Spirosoma aureum: one gene and its partner. The protein of the gene in region 2 binds, or shares a complex with, the protein of the main gene of each other region. Links are inferred from orthologs where the notes say so. Each region holds a gene or a part of one and is shown on either strand. Other genes may lie near its edges.

Region 1 (8,496 bases), 1.1 Mb from region 2 along the record:
AGAAATAGACGTAATAATTGGCGTTCCGTTGCATAAGCGTCGCTTACAACAACGGGGTTATAATCAGGCCGATTGGATTGCCGAAGGACTTTCTGAAGCACTTAACGTTCCTGCCAGAACCGATATACTTATTCGGAAACGGTTTAAAGAATCACAAACCCGGAAAAATCGCCTGGAACGGTGGGAAAACGTAAAAACGGTATTTGCCGTACCAAATCCAGAAGAAATTGAAGGGAAAAATATCGTTATAGTCGACGATGTATTAACGACGGGATCGACTATTGAAGCCTGTGCAATTGAGTTGTTACGGGCTGGGTGTAAATCAGTTGGCGTATTGACACTTGCTACGACGCGTTAACTAGAACTGTTTCTTGGGCCCTATCAACAAAAAAGCGGCCATCCATTGCTGAATGACCGCCTTACTATTTAGTAAGTTGTGTGTCTATTTATTACGGCCAACACCGATCATAGCGCAGCGGAAACCAATCATTGCAGTAGCTGAATCCTGATCCAGGAATCGGCGAGTACCTGGTGATAACCAGTAAGCTACGTCGTTCCAGGAACCGCCTTTATAAACTCTAAGCTTATCGTCAATCAGCGACTGCTTATTCTTGGAGTCGTAATTCTTGGCATCATCCATATAACCATTCCGGCGAATTGGATTCAGGTCATTTACGTCCTGATAAGACAGCGGACGATAAACGTCATACACCCATTCATTTACGTTACCTGCCATGTTGTAGAGACCAAAATCATTGGCTGGATAAGAATAAATCTCCGCTGTGATAATAGCACCATCATTGGAACGCCCAGCAATACCGGCATAGTCACCGCGTCCACGCTTGAAGTTCGCCAGCATCTGCCCCTGTTTGCGGCCTTTCTTTGGATTCCGAACCGAAGAACCATCCCAGGGATAAATCCGCTGATTAATTTGATTCTCGTCCATGTATTGCGTTCCAATCAGGGCTTTGGCAGCATATTCCCATTCGGCTTCGGTTGGTAGTCGATAATCGGGCAGCACCATGCCACTTTCCAGGCTTGGTTTTGGCGGAGCTGTCGATGTCGTTGCTTCAGCAAGAGCAGGTTCTGCTTCTTTTTTCGATTTACGTTTTAGCGAGAAACCGCCCCCTTTTTTCTTGGTCCCTCCTTTTGCCAGTTCGTTATTGACAGCATTCGAGCGCCAAACAGCATAATCACTAGCCTGTACCCACGACACACCCACAACCGGGTAATACCGGAAAGCCGGATAACGAAGATATTGGGTAACGTAAGAATCGTTGAACGAAAGCGGGTTTGCCCAAACAGTTGTATCAGGCAATGCTGCTTTTACTACTTCTTCCGAAGAATCGCGTGTGATTGCGTTCAAATATTCGAGATAGTGAACGTTTGCGATCTCGGTCTCATCCATATAAAAAGACTGGATCGACACTGTGCGCTCACGGTTATCGCGGCTATTCATTACATCTTCTTCGAGAGCACCCATTGTGAACCGGCCACCTTCAACAAAAACGAGGTTTGGACCAGCTTTCTGTCCCGCAAATTTCTTTACCTGAAAACCGTCTTTCTGGTTGTAAGCAATCCCCGTCGCCGTACTCTTCTTCCCTGGCTGCACGCTGGTTGGGTGCTTGGACTTACAAGATGCAAGGGCCGCCATTGCCAGCAGCACATAAGCCACTCGTTGCAGGTGATACTTTTGAATCATTGCTCTATTTTGTGTAAAACGTAGGTGCAAAAATAATTTAAGATAAAGGATTTAAGATACACAATAAAAGACTTTCGGATTATTTGATTGATTATAGGTCTTTTATCTCATCTTCCCTCTCTCTTATGCTACTATTAACTTGTTAAATTCCCCATTATTTCATTGAGCTGCTCAACAGAGTATACGTTGTTGTGCGTGAAAACAAGGCGGTTTTTCGATTCCTTCAACGAACAGTGGGCTGGATTTCGTTTAATGTATTCAATTACCTTGCCAAACTGATCGGATTTGAAGAAGTCATCATTCCCGTTAGAAACGAAGTAGCCTTTAAGGATATTATTCTTAAGCGTCAGTTTTTCAAGGTACAACCGTTCGGCTTTCCAGCGAACGTTAACCATTTTAATAAGATTTTCGACCTCTTCCGGCATTGGACCGAAGCGATCGAGGACTTCCTGATGAAATGCCTGCAATTCTTCGGTGTTCTGGATACTATCTAACCGGGTATAAAGAGCCAGTCGCTCAGAAATATTGGAGACATACCGCTCTGGAATAACGACTTGTAAGTCAGTTTCAATGACGGTGTCAGGCAAGGCCAGCTTCAAGTCGCCAGGCTTCGTCTCAAACAGATCTTTAAATTCATTTTCGCGCAGTTCCTGAACGGCTTCATCCAATATTTTATGATACATCTCAAAACCGAGATCGTTCACAAAGCCACTTTGCTCGGCGCCCAGCAAATTTCCGGCACCCCGAATGTCGAGGTCGCGCATGGCAATTTTGAACCCTTCGCCCAGATCAGAAAAATCTTCAAGTGTCTGAAGTCGTTTTCGGGCATCTGACGTCATAACGGAGGGCGGGGGTGTAAGCAGGTAACAAAATGCTTTCCGGTTCGACCGCCCTACCCTACCGCGCATCTGGTGGAGATCTGATAAGCCAAAGTAATGTGCATTGTTGATCAGAATTGTATTAGCGTTCGAAATATCCAGACCCGACTCAATAATATTGGTGGATACTAATACATCGTAATCGCCTTCAATAAATCGTGTCATAACCCGTTCCAGCTTATCGCCGTCCATCTGACCATGAGCTACACCGATACGCGCTTCGGGAACGAGTCGCAGAATCAGGTTCCCAATCGATTCGATGTCGTTAACTCGATTATGCACAAAGAAAACCTGGCCACCACGCCGAATTTCATAGCTGATTGCATCACGGATAATGGTTTCATTAAATGGATGTACCTCTGTCGTAACCGGCTGGCGGTTGGGCGGGGGCGTAGCAATGACCGAGAGGTCGCGGGCACCCATGAGCGAAAAATGGAGCGTGCGCGGAATTGGGGTAGCTGTAAGTGTTAATACGTCTACTTCAACCCGCATTTCTTTCAGCCGATCTTTGGTTTTAACCCCAAATTTCTGCTCTTCATCAATCACTAAAAGCCCTAAATCCTTGAATTTGATGTCTTTATTGACAATTCGATGAGTTCCAATGAGAATACCGATCTCTCCTGAGCTGACACCTTTCAGAATTTCTTTCGTTTGAGCAGCTGTTCGGAATCGGTTGATGTAATCAATTTTAACCGGGAAATCGGCCATTCGCTCACTAAACGTCTTGAAGTGCTGCATGGCCAGAATGGTTGTAGGCACAAGCACAGCTACCTGTTTATTATCCGTAACTGCTTTGAAAGCCGCTCTGATCGCAATTTCTGTCTTGCCGAATCCAACATCACCACAGACCAGCCGATCCATTGGGTGTGGCTGTTCCATATCGTCTTTAACGTCGTTAGTCGCTTTGGCCTGATCGGGCGTGTCTTCGTACAGGAACGACGATTCAAGTTCAGCCTGCAAGAAACTATCCCGGCTGTAGGCATAACCGGGTGCGGTTCTACGTTTGGCGTAAAGGGCAATGAGCTCGCGGGCAATATCTTTTACCTGCTTTCGGACACGTGATTTTTTCTGTTCCCACTCCTGCGAACCCAGTTTACTCATGGTTGGCGGGCCGCCTTCCTTGCCGCTGTACTTCGCAATCTTATGCAAACTGTGGATACTGACCAGCAGAATGTCATTGTCGCGATAAATGAGCCGAATCGCTTCCTGCTCATTCCCGGCATGGTCTACTTTCTCTAATCCAGCAAAACGGCCAATACCATGATCGACGTGGGTAACGTAATCGCCTGGCTGAAGTGTCTTTAATTCGCGGAGAGTTAGCGCCTTTGACTTCGAAAACTTATCCTGAACACGGTATTTGTAATAACGATCAAAAATCTGGTGGTCGGTGAAGCACGCTATTTTAAGGGCCTCATCAATAAATCCCTCGCGCAAACCAACGTTCATTGGCTGAAATTTTACGAATGGATCAAGTTCCTCAAAAATGGTCCGAAGGCGGTCGAGTTGTTTGAATGATTCGGCCGCAATGATATTGGTAAAACCTTTCGACTGATTTTCGCCCAAAACATCGACCAATCGTTTAAAATCTTTGTTAAACGACGGTTGTGGTTTGGAGCTATACTGCTGTCTGCTTTCGGTTTTAAAATAGAATTTGCGGCCAAACTCGACCGTGCGGAACGTTTTTAACTCGTTTAAAAATGTTCGGCGGGTTTCAAACAGGTCGCCAGGATCAGCTACGATCTGAATTCCTCCGCTGTTTGCCAGAACTGTAGCGAAACTCTGTTCAGCTTTTTCGTAGCATTTCTCGATGATTTCGAGCGTAAATTCAACATCCTTTGCCCAGATGGTCGTGCCCTCGGGCAGGAAATCGAAAAATGGCTCGCGGGTTTCCTGAGTGAGCTTTGTCTGAATATTGGGAATAATATTGATGAAATCGACGGGATCGGTCGAAAGCTGGGATTCTGGATTGAATTTGCGGATACTTTCGACCTCGTCGTCGAACAGATCGATCCTAAACGGGAACTCGCTGGCAAATGAAAACACATCGATGATACCCCCCCGCACGGAAAACTGCCCAGCTTCATAGACAAAGTCTGTTTTTTCAAACTCGTAATCGTTAAGCAGTTCTGCAACAAAATTGGTATCCAGTTTCTCTCCTACCCGGATGGTTAGTGTGTTGGCCTGCAACGATCGCTTGTTAATAACTTTTTCTGACAAAGCTTCTGGATACGTCACCATCAATAGTCCATCCTTCGGAGCCGGATTGAGCTTATTCAAGACTTCAGCCCGCATCAATACATTCGCATTCTCAACCTCTTCGTATTGATAGGGCTTCTTATAGGACATCGGGAATAGCAACACTTCACGACCAAGCAGATTTTGCAAATCGTTGAAAAAATAAGCGGCTTCATCCCGGTCAGTCAGGATATACAGGTGATTACCACCAACCGATTTATAGATGGATGAGGCTAATACGGCATCCAGACTCCCTGCCATCCCTTTGATCTGTAAGCGTTGCGGCTCACTTGTAGGCTTGTGACTAAAGGGTTCGGCTAGTAGTTTTATATAACTATCGTCGGCATACAGGCCGAGCAAATCTTCTGGTTTCAAGCGACGTTCAGGTTGGAATGAGCAAACACGAAAAGCCGCTGGAAGGGTATTCCGGCGGCATACTAGTGTAACAGCAGGTTTTCAAAATTTGTTGCGTTAATAAGTTATTTCAACTCTGACATTTGCTTATAGTCAATACTTTCCTGATCCAGCAGCTTCCTGATTCGACTACTGTCTTCGAAGACAATAACTATTTCCTTTTTCTCGGTTATTTCATCGTCGTCATCGACCCATTTCCAGTCTTCGGCGGTAGCATCCAGAATACTTAACACACTGCCTAATTTTGCTGGGTCGCGTTCTTTACTGATAAACTCATTCGTGCTGGTTACGTAAATAACGATCCGTTCATCTTCCAGCCACTGCAAATCGTTGAGCGAATCGTTGAGCGCATCCAGGTTAAAACCGAAGTCTGGGATCTCTAGAAGGTCGGCAATTTCCTCGTAAAATAGACGAAGTGTCTGCGTCTTTTTGCCATCGATATGAGCTATAAAATCAGTCGCGAACAGGGTTTCAAGCTCGCGTTCAGACTGACAAATAAGTATGTTGGGAGTCATGTGTTTCTTATAAATTGGCAGTTCAACTACACATAAAAAAATGTTTCCACGTGGAACTGATAATCAAACAGTTATAAAATTATGTAACCAGTTAAAACCCGGTTACTTATGCATATTTGGGTAAATGATGCCTGCAAAAGTACAATTTACAGGACAAGAAAAAACCCTTCGTAAGGAAGGGTTTTCAATTCGTTTAGTTCAATGAGAACAATGGAATTCGGGCGGCCACCATATTGTGAAACATCAATTCAGTGATCATCGGCGTCATATATTTTATAAGTGGAAACTCCGAGATTGACTCCATAACTTCCAGCTCCGAATCGGCTTTGAAGATGCACCATAATTTCTGGCGATCTACTGAAAGTGAATAAGAGAGCAGGAAGCCTTTTTCCATCAATTCCTCCACTTTGAGCCGTTGGGCAGGAATCCGGTTTGTGAACCCATCATCCATAACAGCCGGAAGGTCAAATTCAACCATATACTGGCTCATAGGCAAATTTGTTAAATGTTGGCCGGACGATTAACTGTCGGCTATCAGCAAATTAACAATCTTTAGCTCATCTTCGTTAATTGTGTGTGGAAAATTTGGATACAATTTTGCCGTAACACTAGCTCCCAACTGTTGAAATACGCGCTCTGATTCCAGAACACGCTCTTTTGGTATATGAGCATCTCGATCACTACAGCCTAAAAAAATCGGTGTATTCCCAAAAGACCCCTCATACTGCCGTGGCGTTTCATCGGGACCGATCAGTCCGCCACTTAGACCAAATACACCACCATACTCGGTAGCGTTGCGAGCTACGAACTCCAGCATCAGACAGGCACCCTGCGAAAAACCAAGCCAGTAAATCTGAGGTAGCTTAAAATTAAAGTCAGCCTGTAACCGACCGCGCAGGCTAGCCAACACTTCGAGACCTGATGACAGATAGGGTTCGTTTTCCTGAACTGGCCTCAAAAATGAATAAGGATACCAGGTGTTACCCTGAGCTTCGGGCGCGATAAAAGCGAAATCCTTATCATTAATGTATTGAGATAACGACAGAATATCACTCGCTGATCCGCCCCGACCGTGAACCATGATCATCACTTTCGATGCTTCTTCGAGCGGCTTACCGGCAGTTCGGATGTTATTCGGGTTGTGAATCATAACCGTGTAAATGCAAAGGTTATTTTAAACGCGGAGCCAAAAGGACACAGAGCCATTACTGTGTAAAACACGTGTGTCTTTTAGACTCCGCATTCATCAATTTATTTGACGATAATCTTCGGTAATTCAGCTTCCAGCGCTGCCCGACGAGGTTCGTATTGAGCGGGTAATTTAAGGTTTGTTCCCAGTTCAGAAACGGGTTCATCGACGGCAAATCCAGGAGGGTTAGTGGCTACTTCGAAAAGAATACCACCTGGCTCACGGAAGTAAATGCTGTTAAAATAGTTACGGTCCTGCACAGGGGTGACGTGATAGCCAGCAGTCAGCAATTGCTCCTGAAGGATCAGTTGCGTTTCATCGGAATCGGTCGAGAAAGCCACATGGTGCACCGAACCTGCGCCCTGTAACGACCGCACATCAGTAGGAGAATGCAGGACATCTACGTAGTTTCCTGAACCGCCATTCGCAGCTTTAAACCGGAAACGGCCTTCCTCCTCCCCTACCAGTGTATGCTGTAGATTTTCGGTCAGCAGTTTTATGGTACGATCTGGATTTGATTCGTTCAGGGTGACGGTATGAAAACCACGCACAGCAAACTCAGCCGGAATTCGACCGTTGTCCCAACCAGGGCGTTGATCATCGTCATTAAAGACTAGTTCAATTCCCATTCCATCAAAATCTTCGAAGCGCAGATAGGTTTCCGAAAAACGTTTGTACGGACCAGCATATGGAATGTTACGTTCATGCAACCGGTCCATCCAGAAACGTAGTGATGCGATTGGTGCCGAAAAGGCTGTGTAGGTCAACTGGCCAACTCCCTTCCGACCGCGTGGTAAATTGCCATACGGGAAAAAGGTTAGTATCGTTCCAGGCGAACCAGTCTCGTTACCATAATATAAATGATACACATCCGGAGCATCAAAGTTGACCGTCTTCTTTACCAACCGAAGCCCCAGAATATCTGTATAATAATCAACATTTTTCTGTGTATCGCCTGCAAGCGTTGTAACGTGGTGAAGTCCGTTTATGAGCGTTTCCATGAATTTGAACGTGGTTAACTGGTTAACTAATTTTTACTTTTGAAAATTAATGTCGTTACATTTAATGTATATACAATTAAATATTGCAAAGAGTTCAACAAAAAAACCCGAGACGATAAGTCCCGGGTTTAGAGAAAAGGTAAGGGTATGCATTGCGATCATTATTCCATCAGGAATGGATAATCCTGCTGCATATACACATCTTTAAATGCTTCTTCAGGAGAAGGATAAGGTGATTCTTCAGCAAATTTAACTGACTCATCAACGATACCTTTAATCTTCTGATCAATAGCGGCAAGATCTTCTTCTGTTGCGTGACCCAGCTCTAGAATTTGACCCTTGATATGCTCGATGGGGTCACGTTGCTTGTATTGTTCAAGCTCATCTTTTGTCCGGTATTTCTGTGGGTCCGACATAGAGTGACCACGATACCGATACGTACGAAACTCAAGGAATGTAGGACCTTCACCAGCACGAGCGCGTTCAGCTGCGCGGCTAACCGATTCGTGAACCGCTTCGACGCTCATCGCATCGACTGGTTCAGATGGCATATCGTAGGCTT
Region 2 (8,067 bases):
GCACCACCGTGCAATGGGCCCCATAATGCACTAATACCTGCCGAAATAGACGAATAGATATTTGCCTGCGACGAACCAACAAGCCGCACGGTTGAGGTCGAACAGTTTTGTTCGTGATCGGCGTGCAGAATAAGCAGAACGTTTAACGCTTCAGCAACAACGGGATCGACTTTATAATCCTCTACTGGCAGAGCGAACATCATATTCAGGAAGTTCGGAATGTAGTCGAGGTTATTTTTGGGATAATTGGTCGGATGCCCTAACGAACGCTTATACGACCAGGTAGCAATTGTTGGCAGTTTGGCTAACAACCGCACAATATGCAGAGCCGGATCATTCTTTTCGTCCTGCGAATCAGGATAGAAAGCGCTCATGGCACTCACCAGTGACGATAAAACACCCATTGGGTGGGCATTTACCGGAAATCCATCAAAAATTTTCCGCATATCCTCATTAACGAGGGTATGACGGCGGATACCGTTTTCAAATTGAGCATATTGCTCTTTAGTCGGCAACTCACCGTAGATAAGCAGATAAGCAACCTCCAGAAACGACGCTTTGGCAGCTAAGTCTTCAATCGAGTAGCCCCGATATTGCAGGATACCCTGCTCACCATCCAGAAACGTAATAGCGCTCTTTGTGGCACCGGTGTTTTTATAGCCCCGGTCTAAGGTAACGTAGCCGGTTTGGTCACGGAGGTTGGAGATGTCGAAGGCTTTTTCGTGTTCCGTTCCTTCAAATGTCGGGAATTGGTACGATTTACCATCGACAGTAAGTTCAGCAGTGTTGGCCATACAAAAAATCAGGGTAGAGTATTCAGAAATAACGAATTAGGAGCCTGTCGAGCACCGGAGCACGTCCATGCCGGGCGAAATTAAGCCAAAAACCCAAACGGCGGATGAAATTATGTGAAAAAAGCCGCATTACCTTTGTATTAAAATGTAACAGGTAGAAAGCACAATAAGTTTTTCTCTATTGTTTATAGAAAATACCGCCTTTCATAACTGCCTGAACGCGACGTAAATCGGCAATTGTTTTTGTTGGATCGCCTTCTACAACGACCAGATCAGCCAGTAACCCCGCCTTAACCCGCCCACGGTCGGCCAGGTGAAATACATCAGCATTGACCGACGTAGCCGATCGCAATACATCGAGTGGTTTCATTCCATAATCGACCATCATGCTCAATTCACGGGCATTGTCGCCATGGCTGAACACACCCACATCGCCCCCGGCACAGATCGTTACGCCCGCATCGAGTGCCTGTTTAAACGTTACACGCTTCTCACGGATACGCACAGGCTCAGGGTCCTGGCCTTTTTTCCAGCCACGATACTGGCTAACGGCATCACCGGCGGCCAGCGTTGGGCAAAGCGCGGTTCCATGTTGTTTCATAAGCGCAAAAATATCGGGGGTGCCAGCGTCTCCGTGTTCTACAGTTTCGCAACCACCCAGAATAGCCCGGCGCATACCTTCGGCGGTACTGGCATGCGCTACTACCGCGCGCCCACTGCTTTTAGCCACCTCGACAATAAGCTTAATTTCATCAACAGTATAGGTCGGTCGAGCTTCGGCCATGAGTCCCCAGCGGTAATCGGCATATATTTTTATGGCATCCGCTCCTTTACCGATCTGCCGCCGAACAGCCTGAATCAACACATCATGTCCATCGGCTTCTTCGGCTCCCTGGGGTATATCGATATCGGCACTGAAACCTTTGGGGGCATAGCTGCCCGTTGCAATCAGCGCACGCGTGACCACGATCATACGTGGGCCGGGAATAATGCCCTGATTAATGGCTTGTTTGAGTCCTACGTCGTCATAATCGGCACCTTCAGTACCCAGATCACGCACGGTCGTAAAACCCGCCAAGAGCGTTTTCTGCGCATGAACGGTTGCCCGCGCTACCCGCAGCGACCGGGCCTCTTTCAGGACCTGATCGTCCCAGGGTGTTTCATTATAGGGATGCAACAAGAGGTGGGAGTGGCCTTCAATCAGGCCGGGCAACAAGGTTGCACCTTTTAAGTCGACAATCGAAACGTCGGCCCCGCTTGCAGAAACCGAAGAAGGAGGTCCAGCCGCTTCGATCTTATCGCCTTTTACCCGTACGACCCAGCCTTCATGCATGGTTTCACCATCGAAAACACGGTCGGGGCGTAATAAATAAGCAGTTTGAGCAAAAAGAGTACTAGGTAAGCAGAATACAACCAGAAGATAGAGTCTGTTCATGAAGTAAGGTTCATTGTAAAACCAAAAATACGCAAAAAGGAGCCATTTGACTCCTCTTCACCACTACCTATCTGGTATTGATCGATTAACTACGCTTTGTATTAATTGCATCCCAAACACCTTTCCCAAATACGAGAACGACTAATCCCGGCAGCAAAATAGCTCCGGCTCGAAAACCCGCTCCTGTAAGCTTGTAAACGCCTGTATTGTATTGTGTAAAGCTCTGAAACAGATAGTAGACAGATGCAGCCAATAGTGCAACGGTTATACCAATAGCCAGTGGCTGGCTAAGCCGTCCGGCAATCCAGGTTATCAGAAGTGATGCTCCAACAACCAGAGCAACCGAGCCGATCGCTTTCGGAAAGGTTTCGATCGCTGTATAATCAAAAAAGAACACCCCAGCCTGACCAATCAGATTGGGGTGCGCCAGGAGCCAGCCGTCAAGCAAGACCAACACGAGGAGTAAAATGTAAAAGAGTGGGTTACGCATAAAACTGTTTTCTCAGGCTGTATTAAGTGCAACGAAGATAACAGCTTTTCTGTCTTCCTATCCCGCCAACTCCATTTTCAAAAACTTCCCGGTATAGCTTCCTTTCACTTCGGCTACCTTTTCGGGCGTTCCTTCGGCAATGATGTTGCCCCCTTTATTTCCGCCTTCGGGACCAAGATCAATGAGGTGATCGGAAACTTTGATCACGTCCAGATTATGTTCGATGATCAGTACTGTATTGCCTTTGTCGGCGAGTTTATTCAACACATCGAGCAGGTGCGCAATATCCTGAAAGTGCAGCCCGGTGGTCGGTTCGTCCAGAATGTATAGCGTTTTGCCCGTATCTTTTTTGGACAACTCTTCGGCGAGCTTTACACGCTGCGCTTCACCGCCCGATAAGGTAGTAGCATGTTGACCAAGCGTGATGTAACCCAGCCCTACATCGTTCAGTGTCGTTACTTTACGCAGAATTTTCGGCTGACTGGCGAAGAAATCAAGTGCCTGCTCAACCGTCATATCGAGCACATCGGCAATGGATTTACCCTTAAACCGCACTTCAAGCGTTTCACGATTGAATCGTTTGCCTTTGCAGGTTTCGCACATGACATGCACATCGGGCAGAAATTCCATTTCTATTTTCTTCATACCCGCTCCCTCGCAATCTTCACAACGACCGCCTTTCACGTTGAACGAGAACCGACCGGGTTTATAACCTCTGATTTTCGCTTCAGGGAGTTCGGCAAATAACGTCCGGATTTCAGAGAACATCCCGGTATAAGTCGCTGGATTCGAGCGAGGTGTCCGACCGATTGGCGATTGATCTACTTCGATAACCTTGTCAAGATATTCCAGGCCCTCTACCGATTTGAACGGCAGTGGTTCGCGCTTCGATTTATAGAAATGGCGATTCAAAACCGGAAACAGTGTTTCGTGAATCAGCGACGATTTACCACTACCCGACACACCCGTGATGGTAACCATCCGGCCAAGTGGCAGTTTGAGCGTTACGTTTTTGAGATTATTTCCTGTTGCGTTCTTGATTATCAGAAACTTACCGTTCCCCTTACGGCGTTCGGACGGCACTTCGATGTTCCGGCGGCCGCTTAAATAATCGGCGGTTGTGCCACCGTTTCGAATGAATTCAGCGGGCGTACCGATACCAACCACCTGACCGCCATGACGGCCAGCGCCGGGGCCAATATCGAGTATAAAGTCAGACTCGAGCATCATGTCTTTATCGTGCTCAACAACCAGCACTGTATTGCCCAGATCGCGCAGATTCTTCAGCGAATCGATCAGTTTAACGTTATCGCGCTGGTGCAGCCCGATACTTGGCTCGTCCATAATGTAGAGCACGCCCACCAGTTGTGTTCCAATCTGCGTTGCCAGACGAATACGCTGCGCTTCGCCCCCCGAAAGCGTACGTAGCGGCCGGTCGAGCGTAAGATAATCAAGACCAATATCGAGCAGGAAACCGATTCGCTTCCGAATCTCTTTCAATATTTCCTTAGCGATTGTATTCTGACGATCGCTAAGGCGACTTTCCAGTCCATCGAACCAGGCGGTCAGTTCCGAAATGTCCATACGGGCCAGTTCGGATATATTTTTCTGGTCGATCCTGAAATACAGTGACTCTTTTTTCAATCGTGCACCGTCGCACTCAGGACAGCTCTTTACGACCATAAAATCTTTAAGCCACTCCTGAATTTTATCTGTACTGTTCTCCTGCTGGCGTTTCAGAAAATTAACAATTCCCTCAAACTTAAAGCTGTAATAGTCTTCACGAGTGTCGGCCCGGCCGGTATCCTTTTTCGAAGGTATAGCAGCTTCGTCTTCCGTGCCATACATCAGTGCATGGAGCAGGTCTTCAGGAAACTTAATAACGGGCGTCGTGAGGTTGAGTTTGTACTTTTTCAGAATGGCTTCGATTTCCTTGAAAATCCACAACTCACGGTACTCACCCAAAGGCGCAATAGCTCCCCGACTAATACTCAATGATTTATCTGGAATAACTGACTCTTCTGTAATTTCTTCAACCACCCCAAGACCATTGCAAACCGGACAGGCTCCGTAGGGTGAGTTGAACGAAAACGAGTTCGGTGAAGGCTCATCATAACTGATACCCGATTCCGGGTCCATCAGATTCTGCGAGAAATAGACCAGTTGCCCCGCACCATCCAGCATCTGCATGGCCCCTTTTCCCTGTTTTAGTGCCGTTTGAATCGACTGGCTCAACCGGTACCGATCTTCGGTTTTCGGCACCAGTCGATCAATCACGATTTCGATGTCGTGGATTTTGTAGCGATCCAACTGCATCTTCGGCGCAATATCCTGCACGACGCCATCAACACGAACTTTGGTATAGCCCGTCTTGGCAATCTGGACAAAAAGTTCGCGATAGTGCCCTTTCCGACCTTTAATGATTGGGGCCAGCAAGGTCAGTTTTTGGCCAGCATATTGTTCCAGAATGGTATCAATAATCTGGTCCTGCGACTGCCGTTCCATTTTCCGGCCCGTCACATAAGAAAATGCTTCACCAGCGCGGGCGTAGAACAGACGCAGAAAGTCATAAATTTCGGTCGTGGTCCCAACCGTTGAACGGGGGTTTTTGGAGGTAGTTTTCTGTTCGATGGAAATCACCGGACTCAGCCCGTTGATTTTGTCTACATCAGGCCGCTCCATATCGCCAATAAACGAACGGGCATAAGCCGAAAAACTTTCCATGTAACGCCTTTGGCCTTCGGCATAGATCGTATCAAAAGCCAGCGACGATTTGCCGCTGCCGCTGATACCCGTCACGACCACCAGCTTGTTGCGGGGAATCGTGACATCAATATTTTTCAGGTTGTGTTCGCGGGCTCCGAGGACTTCTATCTGGTCGTAACCCGTCAGGTCAATATCGGTAAGTCCGGGCCGAAGCTCGGTTGCTTTTTCTTCTGTCACGTTGGATTGGCTTATTCTAAAGAACAACGTAAAACAGGCAGGGGTAGTTTCCCGAAAGTCAACAGGTTTTAGACAGTAAACGGCTCTATATTTAGGTCGACTCTATAAATTCAGTACAATTGTAGTATTGGTGACACAAACACTATATGGTAGTTTTTAAGTTAGACAAACTGCAATCCTGGAGACTTTGTTGTCTTGATATAAAACGGCTTAGCCATGTTAACTGCAATTCAGGGAACTTACGAAAACGGGCAGATAATTTGGGATGAAACGCCCCCGGTTCAGAAACGAACAAAGGTGATCGTGACTTTTTTGGAACAGGAGGTATTTTCTTTAAAAAAACACATAAAGCTGGTTCTTTAGCTGGGCATGGGTCAATTCCTGCCAACTTCAATGAGCCAATTGACGATCTGAGTAATTTTATATGTGATGCGATTACTACTCGATACAGCTAAAGAAATTTTGATAAGGCACAAAAATCATAAACAACAAGCTATTAGAAACTAGCTTGTTGTTTAGATTACTACTATTAAATTCGAAAACAAACGGCCAGCTATCGCGACAGAGCGATAGCTGGCCGTCTTTTATAAAATTGCGCGACTTAATTTCCTTTGCTCGAACCGCCTTCTTGCGACAATGCCAATTTGACCGCATCGTAGAGATTCACGATCCCGCCTGTTTTCGATAAACTGGCAAAATCAACCGTGTCGGTCGATTCAGGCTTGTGGACTTTCGTTTTGTAAGGCGTTGCCGACTGTACGATAATTCGCTTGATATCGGCATAGGTCAGTTTCGGGAAATACGATTTCAATACCGCAGCCACACCCGCTACCACTGGCGAAGCCATGCTCGTACCGCTGTTGTTTTCGTATTTACTGCCCGGCACCGTCGAATAAATGTCTTTACCCGGCGCAAAAACGTCTACAGTCTGTTTGCCGTAGTTGGAGAAGCTGGCAACCAGATCGGCATTGTTCGGTTCGGCACTCGCTCCTACCGTAATAACATTCGGAATAGACGACCCATCGATAAACCGGGGAGCCGGATAATTGGCGGCCGTATCGATATCCTTACCGTCATTGCCAGCCGCATGAATCATGAGCACGCCCTTCGAAAGCGCATAGCGTTCAGCATCTTCAACAACTTTTCGCTGGGGCGAATAATCCTTACCAAAACTCATATTGATAATCTGCGCGCCGTTATCCACAGCATAGCGAATGGCATTGGCAATGTCTTTATCGCGCTCATCGCCATCGGGAACGGCCCGAACACCCATAATCTGAACGGCATCAGCGATACCCATCACCCCTAATTTGTTGGTGCGATCGGCCCCAATGATACCGGCAACGTGGGTGCCATGATCGGCCCGAGGACCAGCGATGTCCGAATTGCCATAATCGCGCTGTGTCAGATCGTTTGGATTGTCACCCACAATGGCCCGGCTGTCGAAGTCAGGATTATAGTTGTATTCGGCGCGGGACTTCAGTTGCTCATTTGCCTTTTCAAGTTCATTCGTCACCACGTCGGCGTCGGCAGCCCCCTGTTGGTTCAATAGACGCAACACACCCATCAAAGGGCGTTTCAGGGCCGCATTCGTAATCGTATCGGCAGCTTTTCGTAGTGTGATCGTATCCAGCTTTGTTACGTTCAACGCTTTTTTCAAGGCAGTGACGGCTGCTGTATACTGTTCATAAAACTGACTAATCCCTTGGTATTGCGCCTTGTACTGAGCCTGATTTTTTTCGACTTCAGCTTTTGTTTTTACGTATAGATCGTATTCTTTTTGCTGGTCCGGCTTTAAGGAAGATCGGGTTTTGCCATCATACTTTGGCTTAAGCTGAGCATAGAGCCGGGTTACTTCGGCCGTTTCATAGCTAACATTACGGCCATCTTTCCCACCAATGAAGTTCCAGCCATGAACATCGTCAACGTAGCCGTTTTTATCATCATCTTTACCGTTACCGGCAACTTCTTTGGGGTTGATCCAAAGCACTCGCTTCAGGTCTTCATGGGTTGTGTCGATGCCGCCATCGATCACAGCGACCACTACGGGCGTAGCTTTACGATCTTTGAGGAGTTCGCGGTAGGTGCGCTCAACGCTGATACCTGCTGTGCTATCGGTTTTATCACGCAGATACCACTGCGTTTCCTGCGCCAAAGCTGCTACAGAAAGCAGGCAGATCGACGCGCTGATAAGGAGTTTCTTCATGAATTGGTAACAAAAAATCTTCACAAATTACGTATAAACAAGTAGTTGTGAGACTTAAAAGTTGTTAAATGGCACACATATTTTTAGTTATAGTCTATAATTGATGACTTATTTACTAATTGATATCCTACCTTACTTGCTCTGTTTAGCCATCTTGTCCGAAAAATAAAACTCCTTAAACGCTTTCGGATAGTGCGGA

Evidence for each region. Proteins that work in one complex are often made in the same cells at the same time.
Region 1: the proteins of uvrA (region 2) and mfd are in contact, whole or in part, in a crystal structure (PDB 4DFC), measured with the Escherichia coli proteins. The link is inferred for Spirosoma aureum from one-to-one orthologs.

Annotation. Positions count from the first base shown.
Region 1 is NZ_CP050063.1:421,428-429,923, reverse strand. The notes cover bases 1,637-5,549. They hold mfd (transcription-repair coupling factor), read right to left. Parts: upstream 5,191-5,549; coding sequence 1,837-5,190; downstream 1,637-1,836. Other genes in these bases: G8759_RS01785 (barstar family protein), read right to left, coding at 5,295-5,549; G8759_RS01795 (SUMF1/EgtB/PvdO family nonheme iron enzyme), read right to left, coding at 1,637-1,702. Outside these bases: G8759_RS01800 (ComF family protein), read left to right, coding at 1-358; more of G8759_RS01795, read right to left, coding at 443-1,636; more of G8759_RS01785, read right to left, coding at 5,550-5,744; G8759_RS01780 (muconolactone Delta-isomerase family protein), read right to left, coding at 5,938-6,234; G8759_RS01775 (alpha/beta hydrolase), read right to left, coding at 6,265-6,894; G8759_RS01770 (ring-cleaving dioxygenase), read right to left, coding at 6,996-7,934; pdhA (pyruvate dehydrogenase (acetyl-transferring) E1 component subunit alpha), read right to left, coding at 8,096-8,496. UniProt on the Escherichia coli protein: Couples transcription and DNA repair by recognizing RNA polymerase (RNAP) stalled at DNA lesions. Mediates ATP-dependent release of RNAP and its truncated transcript from the DNA, and recruitment of nucleotide excision repair machinery to the damaged site.
Region 2 is NZ_CP050063.1:1,479,688-1,487,754, reverse strand. What follows is about bases 2,577-6,060. They hold uvrA (excinuclease ABC subunit UvrA), read right to left. Parts: upstream 5,663-6,060; coding sequence 2,777-5,662; downstream 2,577-2,776. Other genes in these bases: G8759_RS06020 (hypothetical protein), read right to left, coding at 2,577-2,719. Outside these bases: G8759_RS06030 (citrate synthase), read right to left, coding at 1-794; G8759_RS06025 (metal-dependent hydrolase family protein), read right to left, coding at 973-2,229; more of G8759_RS06020, read right to left, coding at 2,315-2,576; G8759_RS06010 (S8 family peptidase), read right to left, coding at 6,264-7,868; G8759_RS06005 (sugar phosphate isomerase/epimerase family protein), read right to left, coding at 8,001-8,067. UniProt on the Escherichia coli protein: The UvrABC repair system catalyzes the recognition and processing of DNA lesions. UvrA is an ATPase and a DNA-binding protein. A damage recognition complex composed of 2 UvrA and 2 UvrB subunits scans DNA for abnormalities.